4 regions of the Priestia sp. JV24 genome follow, and region 2 is predicted to be linked to each of the others. Evidence: riboswitches for the same ligand, from Rfam matches in the RefSeq annotation. Region 2 holds a riboswitch; each other region holds the start of a gene.
The links. A riboswitch is a leader RNA that binds a small molecule or an ion and turns the genes downstream of it on or off. The one in region 2 is predicted to bind cyclic di-AMP.
Positions count from the first base shown of each region.

Region 1 (3,835 bases), on a different contig from region 2:
AGCAGAGCACTTCGTTGAAGCGAAAGAAATCGAATGGGATATGTTCCGTACACAAGTTCATCCTTGGGAACGTGACCAATACATGAGCCAATATTAATTCCTAAAAGTCCGAGAGATCGTTTATACGTTCTCTCGGACTTTTTTGTTTTTCAAAATGAATAACATTGCGCATATTAAATATCGAACTAAGCTGTTTATAAAACAAGTATAACTGCCTGTCGTAAAATTTACGGGAGGATTTTTGTTGTTTTGTTATATACAGGAAAGAATTTGGTTATATGAATTAAAAAGGATAAGCTTTTTGTCTCATTGAATCTATATGTAAAAGTAGTGTATAACAGATAGAGAGATTGTTTATGTGTTCACTCTGCACTTCAGTATAACTTCAGAGAATTTTCAGCCAGTCGTAGTGTCATTAGAAAATACTGTTGGAGAGGAATGGAATAAAAATGCAAGAAGGAAATTTTTTCAAAGGTTTAGTAATAGGCATATTAATAAGCATTCCAATTTGGACTATTCTCATTGTTATAGGTATCCTGCTTTTTAAGTAGCTCCAAATCTAATAATAAAATAGACAATACTTTCCTCATAGTGTATACTTTAAATGAAAATGATAATTATTATCATTAAATCAACAAATCAACACTCTGCATATAGCTGTCACTCCTTGAGAGCTACCCTTATTCAGTATTCTGTCTATAAAGCAGAATAACCCGTTACCATTAGGCAGCGGGTCTTTTTTTAGTGATTTTTCACCTGGTAGGCTAGTATACGTAGCACTTTTTTCGCTCGTGCATATGTTAACAATAAGGAGGGACAAGTAATATGAAAAAAATCTATCTTGATGCAGGACATGGTGGGGCAGATGTAGGAGCAGTTGGAGCGAACGGACTGTATGAAAAAAACTTAGTTTTAAAAATTCAACAATATTTAATAAGCTATTTAAATAGCATGTACAGTGATTTTACGATTAAAACCACTCGTACCACAGATGTTTTTTTATCGTTATCTCAGCGAGCTTCTCAAGCTAATTCGTGGGGCGCAGATGCGTTTATGTCTATTCACGTAAATGCCGGTGGAGGAACAGGATACGAAGATTATGTTTATAGAAGCGCTAGCAATGCCAGTAAAACGTTTCAATCGATTGTGCACGGTCAAGTACAGCCAACGCTGCTGTCGTATAATCATCCGAATCGCGGACGAAAATCAGCCAATTATGCGGTGCTTCGCTTAACAAATATGCCTGCAGTACTCACTGAAATAGCTTTTATTGATAGGAGCGCCGATGCAGCACTTCTTCAAAATGAAGCTTTTTTAAAAAGTATGGGTGAATCGTATGCTAAAGGAATTGCCGTATATTTAAATTTACCTCGGCGTGCAGTTCCAAATCCATCACCATCTCCAACACCGACACCGACACCAAATCCATCACCTTCTGAACCAGGTACAAAAACGTATACGATCAAGCAAGGAGATACGCTGTACAGTATTGCACAGAAGTACGGAATAACAGTACAAGCGCTGCAAGAAGCAAATAAAGGGCTTTCTGATCCTTTAACCCTACAGGTTGGAAAAACAATTGTTATTCCTTCAGGAACTTCACCAAACCCATCTCCAACACCGTCACCAACTCCACCTTCGGAACAGTATCCACTTCCAAATGGAATTTTAAAACAAGGTGATTCTGGAGAAGCCGTGAAACAGCTTCAAAAAGCATTAAACGCAGTTAATTTTAAAGTAGGGTCAGTAGACGGAATATATGGAGTTCAAACGAAAGATGCAGTCAGACGTTTTCAGCTTGTGTATCTTCCTTATGATGTGGATGGCATTTATGGTCCTCAAACGAAAAACAAGCTAGCAGCCGTTTTAAAAGCAAAAAGTTAAAGCAAAAAAGTCTTCTGTACGCGGGCAGAAGACCTTTTGTTTTTCTGTTAAAAGTGCCTTAAGCACTATTTTATGGTTTGCGTAAAATAATGCTTTACAAACCATTTGTACGGGAGTATATTATCTAAGAACAAAGGATAGTTATGAAAGAAACATGTTATCGATCATACCCTTTAACCGAAAATTATATTGACCTGTTATCGCTTAATTCGTCAGAAGTGGGGGACCCAAATTTGTGCATTGTCACTTGGGGTGAATCCTTTTTTTAAAAGGTAGGGCTACTCTCATAGCCCGAATCCGACAGCTAACCCCATAAGCGTTTTGGAGAGGAGGTTTAAGCTGTGTAAAAACGCTGAGAACCCTTAGTGTTTTTTTTGTGCGCTTTTTTAACATAAAAAGGTACTTTTTAGGGATAATATCACTTATTTATGAACTTGTAACGGAGCTTAGCAATGAACAGTAAATAGTAGCTAAGCAATCATCGGAGGGAAATTACGTGAACTATTCAGTTCTCAAAAGATTATTGATTGGAAAGCCGCTTAAAACAAAAGAGTTAGGCGACCAAAAACTTAGTAAGCTTAAAGCACTGGCTATTTTATCATCAGATGCCTTATCTTCAGTGGCTTATGGAACAGAACAAATTTTGATTGTACTTGCAACAGTCGGCGTCCTTGCCTATTGGTATTCGATTCCAATTGCGCTTGGGGTATTGGTTCTGCTGACGGCTTTAATTCTTTCATATCGCCAAATTATTTATGCGTATCCGCAAGGCGGAGGAGCTTATATTGTTTCGAAAACCAATTTAGGGGAAAATCCCGGGCTTATCGCTGGGGGATCATTGTTGGTGGATTATATTTTAACAGTTGCTGTGAGTGTTTCAGCAGGAACCGATGCTTTAACTTCGGCTTTTCCCGCGCTGCATCATTACAATGTAGTAATTGCGTGTTTGCTGGTGATTTTTATTACCGTCTTAAATTTACGTGGTGTAACAGAATCCGCTTCCGTATTAGCTTATCCGGTTTATTTATTTGTTATTGCTCTTATTTTGTTAATAGCGGTAGGCTTATTTAAAATAGCGACGGGTCAAGTTTCACCTGAGCTGCATCCATCTCTAGGTACAGTAGTGCCAGGTATTAGTTTGTTTTTATTATTAAAAGCTTTTTCATCAGGCTGTTCCGCATTGACAGGTGTAGAAGCTATTTCAAATGCAGTGCCTAACTTTAAAGAGCCAGGTGCAAAAAATGCTGTTCATACATTAATGCTGATGGGCGGTATTTTAGCCGTTTTATTTTCTGGCATCACGTTTTTAGCTTATTGGCTTGGCATTTCTCCAAAAGCAGATGAAACGGTTGTATCACAAATTGCATCGAGTGTGTTTGGACGAAATGGATTTTATTATTTTATTCAAGGCACAACAGCTCTAATTCTAGTGCTAGCGGCGAATACGGGCTTTTCAGCTTTCCCTTTGCTGGCTGTCAACTTATCGTCTGATAAATACATGCCAAGAATGTTTCAAATTCGTGGCGATCGATTAGGCTATTCAAATGGAATTGTGACCCTTGGAATTGCTTCTACTGTCTTAATTGTAGCTTTTAAAGGAGCGACTGAACAATTAATTCCTCTTTATGCAGTCGGGGTGTTTATTCCATTTACGCTTTCTCAAACAGGCATGATTGTCAAATGGCTTAGAGAAAAGCCGGCCGGCTGGCAAGGGAAGCTAACCATTAACTTAATTGGTGCCCTCATTACCTTAACGGTGCTAATTATTTTGTTTACAACGAAGTTTTCACAAGTATGGTCCGTGCTCATTTTCTTACCGGTTATTGTCTATATTTTCCATCGAATTCATACGCATTATGAAGCGGTAGGAGAGCAGCTTCGCATTAAGCAAGGAGAAAAGATTGGAAAGCTTGAAGGAAGTGTGGTCATTGTTCCTGTAGCAGGAATGACA
Region 1 covers NZ_JAPCIN010000023.1:27,174-31,008, reverse strand. Annotated here, with positions in the region: gene glnA (type I glutamate--ammonia ligase) at 1-97, shown strand, start outside; gene OK414_RS21435 (N-acetylmuramoyl-L-alanine amidase) at 826-1,884, shown strand; cyclic di-AMP (ydaO/yuaA leader) riboswitch at 2,076-2,218, shown strand; gene OK414_RS21430 (APC family permease) at 2,381-3,835, shown strand, end outside.
Region 1: linked by a shared signal. The riboswitch ahead of OK414_RS21430 (APC family permease) and the one ahead of OK414_RS02140 (cation:dicarboxylate symporter family transporter) in region 2 are both predicted to bind cyclic di-AMP.

Region 2 (3,835 bases):
AAGGTACATAGCTTTATGTGGGAAATTATTGTAGCAATCATTTTAGGGATTGTAGAAGGTTTAACAGAGTTTGCTCCTGTTTCGTCAACTGGGCATATGATTATTGTGGATGACCTGTGGTTAAATTCCAAAGAATTATTTTCATCTCCAGTAGCTAATACATTTAAAATTGTTATTCAGCTAGGTTCGATCTTAGCAGTAGTAGTTATTTTTAAAGATCGTTTCATTAATTTATTAGGATTGGGAAAAAAGCCAGCTGCTCCAATTGGACCGACAAATCGCTTGAATTTAATGCAGGTAATTGTTGGACTGTTACCTGCAGGAGTGTTAGGACTTTTGTTTGATGATTACATTGATGAACATTTGTTTTCTTTAAATACGGTACTAATTGGCTTAGTAGTCGGAGCTGTATTAATGATTCTAGCAGATTTGTTTGGACCTAAACGTCCGCGTGTAGAGACGGTGGACCAAATGTCTTATGGACAAGCACTGGGTATAGGACTGTTTCAATGTATTGCTCTTTGGCCAGGTTTTTCTCGTTCAGGCTCAACGATTTCAGGAGGGGTTCTTCTTGGAATGAGCCATAAGGCAGCGGCAGATTTTACATTTATTATGGCAGTGCCAATCATGGCAGGAGCAAGTGGACTTTCATTGGTTAAAAACTGGCAGTATTTCACATCAGATGCACTACCGTTTTTTATTGCTGGTTTTATCAGCGCCTTTATTTTTGCGCTGGTATCTATTCGCTTTTTCTTGAAATTAATTAATCGTATCAAATTAGTACCATTTGCACTATATCGAATTGTTTTAGCAGCTATTCTATATTTTGTATTTTTATAAAAAAATACGCGTGTTCTTTATTCCCTTAAACTTCTAATAGAGACTCAAAGAGCAAGAAAAAGCTATTGCAACATTGCAATAGCTTTTTTGCATAAATATATATTATCGCCTTTTGAAAGCGTTTTATAAACATAGGTATTGACAAAACGTGTCGAAAAATAGTAAATTAATATTTGTGCAGTATAAAGTTAAGTAAAAGTAAGACTTCTGTTTAGTTTTATTGACTGTAAAAAACGTATGACAACGTATAGATCGTTTTAATTTTATAAAAACTGAATAATAAGCTTAATCGTATAGAGCGGGGGAATCATTATCGGCAGTAAAGCTGCCTTGGGGTGAATCCTTACAAAAGGTAGGAAACTCTCAATTCCGAATCCGACAGTTAACCCCGTTTGCTTCATTGAGAGAAAGAGCCCAAAATAGCGTAAGTAAAAGGCTGTTCTTTCTTAAGAATAGTCTTTTTTTGTTTTTTCAGAAAAATATATACAAATGTCATACATCTTTGGGGAGGTACATCTATGAAAAAAATTCGTTTTGGTTTGGCTACGCAGATTTTTACCGGATTAATCCTCGGTGTTCTTGTAGGGGTAATTTGGTTTAATGATCCGCGTGTAGTAACATACCTACAGCCGCTAGGAGACCTATTTTTAAGATTAATTAAGATGATTGTTATTCCAATTGTTATCTCAAGCTTAGTCGTTGGAGTTGCAGGAGCAGGGAGCGGTAAACAGGTCGGAAAGCTCGGCGTTAAAACCATTCTCTATTTTGAAATTATTACGACTTTTGCAATTGTAATCGGTGTATTGATTGCTAATATTTTCCATCCTGGGCAAGGTGTAGACATTCATTCAGCACAGAAGAGTGATATTTCACAATACGTTGAAACATCCGAACAGCAAGAAGGAAAGTCAGTGGCTGAAACTTTCTTACACATTGTTCCGACAAACTTTTTCCAGTCAATTGTTGAAGGAGACATGCTAGCAATTATCTTCTTTACAGTGTTATTTGCACTTGGAGTAGCGGCAATTGGAGAAAGAGGAAAGCCAGTTGTACAATTCTTCGACGGTGTTTCTCACGCAATGTTTCACGTGGTAAACCTTGTAATGAAAGTGGCGCCAATTGGTGTATTTGCTTTAATTGGTGTAACAGTTTCAAAATTCGGCTTAGATTCACTTCTTTCATTAGGAAAGCTTGTTATCTTAGTTTACTTAGCTTTAATTTTCTTCCTACTTGTTGTATTAGGAGGAATTGCGAAATGGGCAGGAATTAACATTTTCCACTTATTCCGCTATATGAAAGATGAACTGTTGTTAGCATACAGTACATCTAGTTCTGAGACAGTTCTTCCGCGTATTATGGAAAAACTTGAAAAGATGGGCTGTCCAAAAGCTATCGTATCGTTCGTTGTACCAATTGGTTATACATTTAACCTAGATGGTTCCGTTCTTTATCAAGCGATTGCAGCGTTATTCTTAGCGCAGGTGTACGGTATTGATTTAACGATCGTTCAACAGCTGACGCTCATTCTGGTATTGATGGTTACATCTAAAGGAATGGCTGCCGTGCCAGGAACATCATTTGTTGTATTACTGGCTACTCTTGGAACAATCGGTGTTCCGGCAGAAGGATTAGCCTTCATTGCTGGAGTAGACAGAATCATGGATATGGCACGTACGGTTGTTAACTTAGTAGGAAACACACTAGCAGCAATTGTGATGTCTAAATCTGAAGGCAAATTTGACCCTAAAAAAGGTACAGAGATCATGAGAGCCGGCTAATTTATAAATTAAAAAGCTACTTATTCTATTCGAAAAATTAGAATAAGTAGCTTTTTTCATAATAATTCCTTTATTATTATGGGAATTGACCCTATAATATGTAACATCAGGTATAAATATATCCAAATTTTATTCTTACATAAAAGCAGTCACTGGTTCCTTTCTTTATCAATAAATATAGAGATAGCTTAGCTAGTAGGGGGATAGTAGAGTATGTGGAAAAAGCGAATATGGGTCATCGCCTCGATAGTAATCGTATGTTTGTTAATCCCTTACAGTTTACCAATTGTGTTTGCTTTATTAACAGCATTAGCGCTTGAGGGTATTGTTCAAAAATTGCATCAATCTTTTAAAATGAAGAGAGTCTATGCAGTGCTTATGACCTTCATTTTATATGTTGTTTCGCTCATACTTATTGGATTTTTTATTGTTCGGACAATCGTTACGCAAGTGGTTGCTCTTTCAAAAATAGCGCCTTCCTTTGTAAAAGAAATCTATGAAACCGCGATTTTTCCAACTATTATTAAGTGGAAATACTATTCAAATGCTCTTCCTACAGAAGTGATTTCTTCTATCGAGCGCACGCTTGAAAAAACCGTAAATTCATTAGATTCTCTATTAAAAAGTACCGTGGAAATCATCATTAGCTTTGCTGCTACTGTTCCTGGGTTTCTATTAGAGTTTCTTATTTATTTAGTAGCACTTGTATTTATCAGCCTTGAGCTGCCTGCTATTAAAAATAAAATTAAGTCATTTTTAACAGAAGAAACGAAATATAAGCTACAAGTTGTCATCACTCAGCTTATCCAAGCGGGGGTTGGTTTTATTAAGGCACAAATTATCTTAAGTGTCATGACGTTTGTAATGGCTTATGTAGGGCTTTGGTTATTAGATGTTCCGTATACCGCGCTGCTTAGTTTATTAATTGTAATTGTCGATATCTTACCAATCCTTGGGACAGGCTCGGTGCTCGTTCCATGGGGGATTTTTGCTCTTACGCAAGGGCATGACTCATTAGCAATCGGCTTATTTATTCTATTTGGAGTCATTACGGTAGTAAGACGTGTAGTAGAACCAAAAGTATTTTCTACAAATATGGGTATTTCACCTTTGGCTGCACTAGTTAGTTTGTACATTGGATTTAAACTTTTAGGCTTTGTCGGATTATTTTTAGGACCGGCTTTAGTTATTTTATACGATGCTCTTCGTAAAGTAGG
Region 2 covers NZ_JAPCIN010000008.1:32,505-36,339, forward strand. Annotated here, with positions in the region: gene OK414_RS02135 (undecaprenyl-diphosphate phosphatase) at 16-840, shown strand; cyclic di-AMP (ydaO/yuaA leader) riboswitch at 1,113-1,252, shown strand; gene OK414_RS02140 (cation:dicarboxylate symporter family transporter) at 1,359-2,618, shown strand; gene ytvI (sporulation integral membrane protein YtvI) at 2,832-3,835, shown strand, end outside.

Region 3 (3,835 bases), on a different contig from region 2:
GGCTGCTCCTACAATGGGCTCTGTAATAAAAGCAGCAATATGTTCAGGGCCGGTTCGTTTGATAACTGTTTCCAATTCGTTTGCGCAAGCAAGATTACAGGATGGATAGGTTTGATGAAACGGACATCGATAGCAATAAGGAGGCGAAACCGAAGGATAATCTTCAAGCAAAGACGAGAAGCGTTTTCGTCTTCCAACGTGCCCTGACATAGACAGAGCTCCTATTGTAATACCGTGATAGCTCATCCAGCGTGACAAAACCTTTGTTTTGGTTGGCTTCCCTTGCTCTTGAAAATGCTGAATTGCCGTTTTCATAGCCGTTTCAGTCGCTTCTGTCCCGCTGTTAACAAAAAAGCTCCACTGGAAATGATTGCTGCTTAATTCACATAGTTTCTTAGCTAAGGCTTCTGTTGGATCACTTGTAAACTGCGACCGATATACAAACGCAACTTTCTGTGCCTGATCGGTCATCGCATCAATAATTTCTTTTACGCCGTGTCCGATACTTGCTGTAACTGCCCCCGACGAAGCATCTATGTACCTTTTTCCATCTTGGTCGTACAAATAAATTCCTTTTCCATATGAAATAACTGGGTAGTCGTCGTCGAGCAGCGGCTTTATTACATGAGTTTTATTCATTTCCGCACTCTCCTTTCAAACATACACTCTTATTAAACTGTATGCTGAAACGAAGAGTTTCTTGCCAATAAAAAAAGCCCTAGCATATAGCTAGAGCTTTTACGCTTATTAAGCTGATTGCGTTACAGATTTATCGATACGTTTTGCTTCTGACTCAGCCACAATAACGGCACACGCAGCGTCTCCCGTAATATTTACAGATGTACGAAGCATGTCAAGCAAGCGATCAATTCCAATAATCAATCCGATACCTGCTACAGGCAAGCCAACCGAACTCAATACCATTGCTAGCATAATGAGACCAACTCCCGGCACACCTGCTGTACCAATACTAGCAAGCACCGCTGTCAATACAACCGTCACAAGAGCACCCAGCGACAGGTCAACGCCGTATACTTGTGCAATAAAAATAGTCGCTACACCTTGCATAATTGCCGTTCCATCCATGTTAATGGTAGCACCTAATGGCTGGACAAAACTGCTGATGGACTCCGGGACACGAAGATTTTTTTGAGCCACATTCATTGAAATCGGAAGCGTTGCATTACTGCTTGATGTACTGAATCCAACTGTCATCGCAGGAGCAAAACCTTTAAAAAATTCAATAGGATTACGTCTGGCCATAAGAGCGACTGATCCCCCATATGTTACGATCGAATGGATAAACAGTGCGAGCACGACTACAATCATGTACAGCCCCATCGCTTTAATTGCCTCCCAGCCTTGACTTCCAACCGCGGTTGCAAGAAGCCCAAATGTTCCGTAAGGAGCAAACTTCATCACTAGATTTACAAGATACATCATCAATTCATTGCCTTGCTCAAGTAAATTGTAAAGCCCTTTTGTTTTACTTCCAAGCATCGTAATACCAAAACCGATAAAGATAGAGAAAACGATAAGTTGAAGCATATTCCCTTCAGCCATCGCTTGAATTGGGTTGACTGGAATCATATTTAAGAATGTCTCTCCAACCGGCGGTGCTTTTTCGGCTTCAAAAGAAGCGTTTTTTGTATCAAAAGATCCAAACGTACCCGGTTTAATTGCATATGCTAAAACTAAACCAATAATAATCGCAACGGTTGTTGTAACTAGGAAGTAGGAAACTGTTTTAGCCCCGATTCTTCCTAGTTTTTTAGGATCTCCTAAACCTGCTACACCTAACGTGATAGAGAAAAACACAATTGGTACAACAAGCATTTTAATTAAGCTTAAGAAAATTTGGCCAAGCGGTGTAAACAAGTACTTGTCCAGCGGAGCAAAAGCACTTGGAGCAAAAGCATTGATCAACACTCCTACAACAGCACCAGCAATTAGCGCGATAATAATCTTTGTCGATAGCTTCATAGATTTACCTCCCATAAATAAATTATATTAGAATGATTCTAACTACCATACTTATTTTACCATGCATTGAGAGCGATAACACTCTAAATATACAATATATTAAAAATTTTCAGATTAATAGTTTAGGAATATTTTTAGCTATACAAAAAACCATGAGAATATCATGGTTTCATAGACCTGTTATTCCCTCACTGAATGCTTACGGAGTTAGCTGTCGGATTCGGGTACGTGAGTTACCCTACTTGATTTATTCAAGATTCACCCCAAGTACACTACGCACAAATATGGGTCCCCCGTTCTCTTATAAAACAAAAGAGATTAAGCAAATAATTTTCTTTAATATTTTTGCATGATAATAATTCTTACTTTAATTAAAATTCATTTTATATGTTTCTGTCAAGTTTTTATTCAAAAATAATGCAGGATTTTATCATAAAAAGTTGAGAATTGTTATATTTTAAAATATCTACATCATATTTCAATAAACCACAAACAGTTATTTAACAAGACTTAAAATCTAATGGATAAAAAATTAATTCAAAAAATAGTTTGTAAAGTGAACTTTCTTCTCATTAAATTACATTCATAAATTTGCATAATTATTCTAACGTTCGCGTACTTTACTGCTTTCATAAATATTTTATTCATCAAAGAATAACTCTTTCCAACTGTTGATTTTATCCTTATTGTACTGCTTGATATACCCTCCCTAAAATTTCACTGAATTTATTGATGCAAAGAAATGGACATTGTCAATTCGCCTTATTCTATTTAATTCTGCTCACGATAGAAGGATGTATTCCGTCATACTTTTTAAAAAAGAGCGGGTAATTATCATATAAAACTATCGGAGTTGGAGCGGTACAAGTTCTTTACTTTTTACTTAGTCGCTTTCGTTATTTAACACATATAAAAAAAGAGGCCGTGACGGCCTCTTTTTTTATACAGTAACAGGTTCAGAACTTGCTTTGCGATTCTTTAATTTTTCAACAATGTCACGTGCTACCCACACACCGCACGCACTTGCCTGCGCGAGTCCTCGCGTAATACCAGCTCCGTCTCCTCCCACGTATAAACCGGAAATTTCAGTTTCAAACTTATCATTTAACTTCGGACGGGCGGAGTAAAATTTCGCTTCCACACCGTAAAACAGCGTATGTTCAGATGCTAACCCAGGCGTTACATGATCCAGTGCTTCTGTCATTTCAATTAAGCTTTTCATCGTATTGTAAGGAAGCACTAAGCCTAAGTCACCCGGTACAGCTTCTTTTAACGTTGGTTCTAAAAAGCCCTCTTTAATTCGAGTCGCTGTTGAACGACGGCCCTTTAAAATATCTCCATACTTTTGAACAACTAGGCCCCCGTTTGACAGCATATTAGCTAATCTTGATACTTCATGCGCATATTCGTTCGGCTGATCAAATGGATCCGAAAATTTATGAGAAACAAGCAGCGCAAAGTTCGTATTTTGACTTCCAAGCTTCGGATCTTTGTATGCGTGTCCATTTGCTAACATAATACCTGAATGATTCTCTACTACCACATGTCCTGAAGGATTGCTGCAGAACGTTCTGACTCTTGTACCTACAGACGTATTATAAATGAATTTCCCTTCGTACAAGTGCTTGTTGATTTCTTCCATAACAACGTTCGATGTTTCGACTCGAACTCCGATGTCCACTTGATTGTTAATCATTTTTAAACGGCGTTTTTTTAGTAAGTCGCTCATCCACTTCGAGCCGTCTCGACCTGGTGAAACAACCACTTTATCAGCCGTAATTCTTTCACCATTCTTCAATTCGATACCGCGCACGATATGCTGACCGTCTTCTTTTTCTGTTATTAAATCGGC
Region 3 covers NZ_JAPCIN010000022.1:359,589-363,423, forward strand. Annotated here, with positions in the region: gene OK414_RS21140 (aspartate aminotransferase family protein) at 1-639, opposite strand, end outside; gene OK414_RS21145 (dicarboxylate/amino acid:cation symporter) at 748-1,983, opposite strand; cyclic di-AMP (ydaO/yuaA leader) riboswitch at 2,164-2,318, opposite strand; gene OK414_RS21150 (NAD(P)/FAD-dependent oxidoreductase) at 2,924-3,835, opposite strand, start outside.
Region 3: linked by a shared signal. The riboswitch ahead of OK414_RS21145 (dicarboxylate/amino acid:cation symporter) and the one ahead of OK414_RS02140 (cation:dicarboxylate symporter family transporter) in region 2 are both predicted to bind cyclic di-AMP.

Region 4 (3,835 bases), on a different contig from region 2:
CCAATGATGAACAAAAAAGAAATCGTTATGTTAATAATAGGATCTCCAACATACTGCACTAAGTTATCAGAAAGTAGTCCAAACCCTGCGTTATTAAAAGCCGAAATTGAATGAAACAAGCTAAAGAACAGCCCCTTAGACCATCCGAACTCCGGAACCCAGCGTATCGCTAGAAAGATAAGTGCAACAAACTCAATTAAAAATGAAAAGATAAACAGCCTTTTAACTAGCAGGACAACTCCGCCGACGCTCGTTTGATTTAGTGCCTGCTGAACGAGCATACGCTCTTTAAATCCAATTTTTTTACCTAGCATCATAAAAATCAACACGGCAAATGACATAATGCCAAGACCGCCTATTTGAATTAACAGCATAATAATGATTTGACCGATGACGGTAAAACGGGTACCTGTATCTACGACGGCTAAGCCGGTTACTGTCATAGCGGAAGTAGACGTAAAAAGGGCATCTACCCACCGGATTGGCTCAGTAGTAGAAACAGGCATCATCAATAGAAGAGCACCCATAATAATTCCTCCGCCAAAAATGGAGACAAGCAGCTGCGGAGGAGTGAGTTTAATGATTTGTTTTTTCATAAGTTAAACTCCTTCTTCTTCAAAACGGTTCAAATCGCGGTTATGTCCGATGACAATCAGCATATCTCCTTGTTCAATTATTTCATGCGCGGTAGGCGAGATCACCATTTCCCCGTCTTTTCGCTGAAAGCCGATAATATTGCAGCCATACTTGGCACGAATGTTTAAATCAAACAGCGTTTTATTATGAAGTTTCTTAGAGGCGACAATTTCGACGATACTATAATCCTTTGACAATTCAATATAATCAATGATTTTTTCTGACACCACGTGATGAGCAATACGCTTAGCAATATCGCGCTCAGGGTGAATGACTTTATCCGCTCCTATTTTTTCGAGCACTTTTTGATGATACATATTCACTGCTTTTACCCATACTTGCTTAACGCCCATATCTTTTAAAAGCATCGTTGCCAGCACGCTTGCTTCGATATCATCTCCAAACGAAATAAGAGCATGATCAACATTGCGAATACCTAGCCCCTTTAAGCTAGCTTCATCAATCGCGTTTGCTTGCACAACATATGTAGCTGAGTTGCTAAATTTATTTACTACCTCCTGATTGCGGTCAATAGCGAGCACATCCACATCCAGATTAGCAAACTCTTCAACCAAACTGCCTCCAAAACGACCTAATCCCAATACAGCAAACTGTTTTTTCATAATGTATTTATTCCTTTCTTCAACTGCTGTGTGTTCTCTTAGCTTATACTTTTTCTAAAAAATTACATCTTTTTCTTAAAAAAAGCGCAAAAAAACACAGGAAGGCTCCTGTGTTTTTCCACACTCTTCCCCCTCAAAACGCTTGCGAAGTTAGCTGTCGGGTTCGGGTTTTAAGAGTAACCCTACCTTTTTAAGGATTCACCCCGGAGCACAATATGTGCGTACATAATGGGTCCTCCGCTCCGTAATGGATTAAGCGATTTTTATTCAAATATCTATGATCTATTTTTTAGAATAATCGATTCGATTCATGATACGTTTCACTTTACGAAAGCTATCTTACTCCTGTGGATTTTGTCTGTCAAGATATTTTTAGCGAAGACCTCACTTGCCCTGCAAGCTGCAAAAATCATATAAATCTAAACTGACAATCATTTTGTGAAATTGATCAAATAAATTAATAACAGCTAAAAGCTCTAACAGCTGCGTATCACTGTAAAATTTCTTTAATTGATTCATATCAGCATCCGTCAACTCCCTTGGACGCACCCGGTATACATCAATAAATCGAAACAGCAGTCGATCTTTTTCTTCCAGCTCTTTTTCTCTTAACACTTTTTGATTAATCGTCTCATCGCCTACATATGACATGCTCATACACGTCTCACAGCCGTTAACACCTGCTAGATAAAGCCTTATTTTTTCCTTAGTCTCTTTTTCTACTATATCGCTGTTCCAAAGCGTGTCGTAAAGCTCATCATACAATCTTTTTACATGCGGAATTAAATTCAATGCTTTTTCAAAATTTGTTCCCTCTTCGTTTGCTAACAAAACTCTTGCCATTTTTCACTCACTCCTTTTTAATTATTATAGTAAGAAAAATGGAAATTTCAGATTACAGATAAAACATCTTAGCTACTATTACTAATCAAATGAAACGTTAATGAGAAAGAAGGTTTTCAATTGAAAATTGATGAAATTGATTTATCGATTTTGCAGGCGCTGCAGCAAAACAGCCGCCTTTCCTTACGAGAGCTAGGAAAACAAATTAACTTGTCTCCTCCTTCGGTGGCAGAGCGAGTACGACAGCTAGAGAGCTTTGGCGTTATAAAAGGGTATACGATTGATATTGATTATGAAAAGCTGCATTTGCCCGTGTCGTGTTTTATTGAAGTAACGATGAAAAACGGAGAGCACGAGCGTTTTAAACGATTTATTTCTCAGTATCCCTACGCTTTATTCTGTGAACGCATCGCCGGGCAAGCCTGCTTTATTACAAAGCTTCAGCTTCCTCACCTGCACGTACTCGAACAATTTATTAACGAAATTACACCTTATGCCAAAACGATTTCACACATCGCCCTTTCTCACGTGGAGATGGCTCCTGCATTATTGAGTCATTTAAAAGATGAAAAGTGATTGAAACGTAACGAAAAAATCCGAACGATTGGATTGATCGTTCGGATTTTCTTTCCACTAAACTACTTTTGTCCCAGCCTCTTTTATTCGTCCAACAGCATAAAAAATAACCCTCCAAAGCTGGAGGGTATAAATTTTCCGAATAATGAAAGTTTTACAACTTCATTTTATCAGGTGACGACATTTCTGTCTACTTAAAAATGTAAAAGAGCTCTCTAGTACTAGAGAGCTCTTTTACTTGCTTGTTTTGGAGAAACAATCAATCTATATAAAAGGGAACTACCTAAGGCTGAAAGTCACGTGAAACCTTGGCAGTTCATCCTGGATATACCGGTTGATATGATTCAAAACAAGTTCTTTCATCATTTCTTCTTTGACTTCTGATTCCGTTTTTTTATCTTTTTGTTTTAAAATAAGAATATAATAGACTTTACCCATTTTAATGGGCTTACTACTCTCTCCGATGTGCTGTTTTTTTAAAACATCTATAAAAGAGGGAGATAGACTTGAAAGCTTTAGATTATCAGCATTCTCTATTTTGCTGCCTGTCTGGACATCAGCATATTTTTTTTGAACGTCCTGAAGAGATGTTCCTTTTTGCAGTTCAGCCGCAGCGGCAGCGGCATCATGTAAAGTAGAAAAAGCCAGCTGCGTAAAAGATACGCGCGTTAGATCGTTTTCAATACGTTTATAGTAAGCAGTTAGTTCATCAGACGTAATTTGTTTGCGGAAATATTCTTCTAATTTAAACTGATTCGTTAGCTGGTTGGTTACATCACTAGAACGAATATTTAACACTTCATAACCTTGTTTTCTTGTATCCTCGTTATATGAGCGTTTAATTTGCTTCCACATATCCTCGACTTGTTTTTGTACTTTATCGCTTGTCTTTAGATGTGAAATTAAGATTTTTTGCATAACAAGCTGCCGCAATAACTCTTTGCGGTAGCTTGTATCATTTAGCGGAGCATCTGGATTTAAGAACCCTTCAACGGCTAAAAAACGGTTGAATTCAGCTCCTGTCACCTTGCCTCCCTCATACGCTGCCAGTTCTTTGGTAGAAGATAGCTGACTAATTTCTACAGAAGGAAACATCGTGTTTGAATGCTTCCCTCCGCAGCCGGTTAAAAATCCGAAGGCTGTTAATACTGCTAGTA
Region 4 covers NZ_JAPCIN010000022.1:227,996-231,830, forward strand. Annotated here, with positions in the region: gene OK414_RS20425 (TrkH family potassium uptake protein) at 1-596, opposite strand, end outside; gene OK414_RS20430 (potassium channel family protein) at 600-1,259, opposite strand; cyclic di-AMP (ydaO/yuaA leader) riboswitch at 1,384-1,528, opposite strand; gene OK414_RS20435 (carboxymuconolactone decarboxylase family protein) at 1,644-2,102, opposite strand; gene OK414_RS20440 (Lrp/AsnC family transcriptional regulator) at 2,223-2,678, shown strand; gene OK414_RS20445 (peptidyl-prolyl cis-trans isomerase) at 2,958-3,835, opposite strand, start outside.
Region 4: linked by a shared signal. The riboswitch ahead of OK414_RS20430 (potassium channel family protein) and the one ahead of OK414_RS02140 (cation:dicarboxylate symporter family transporter) in region 2 are both predicted to bind cyclic di-AMP.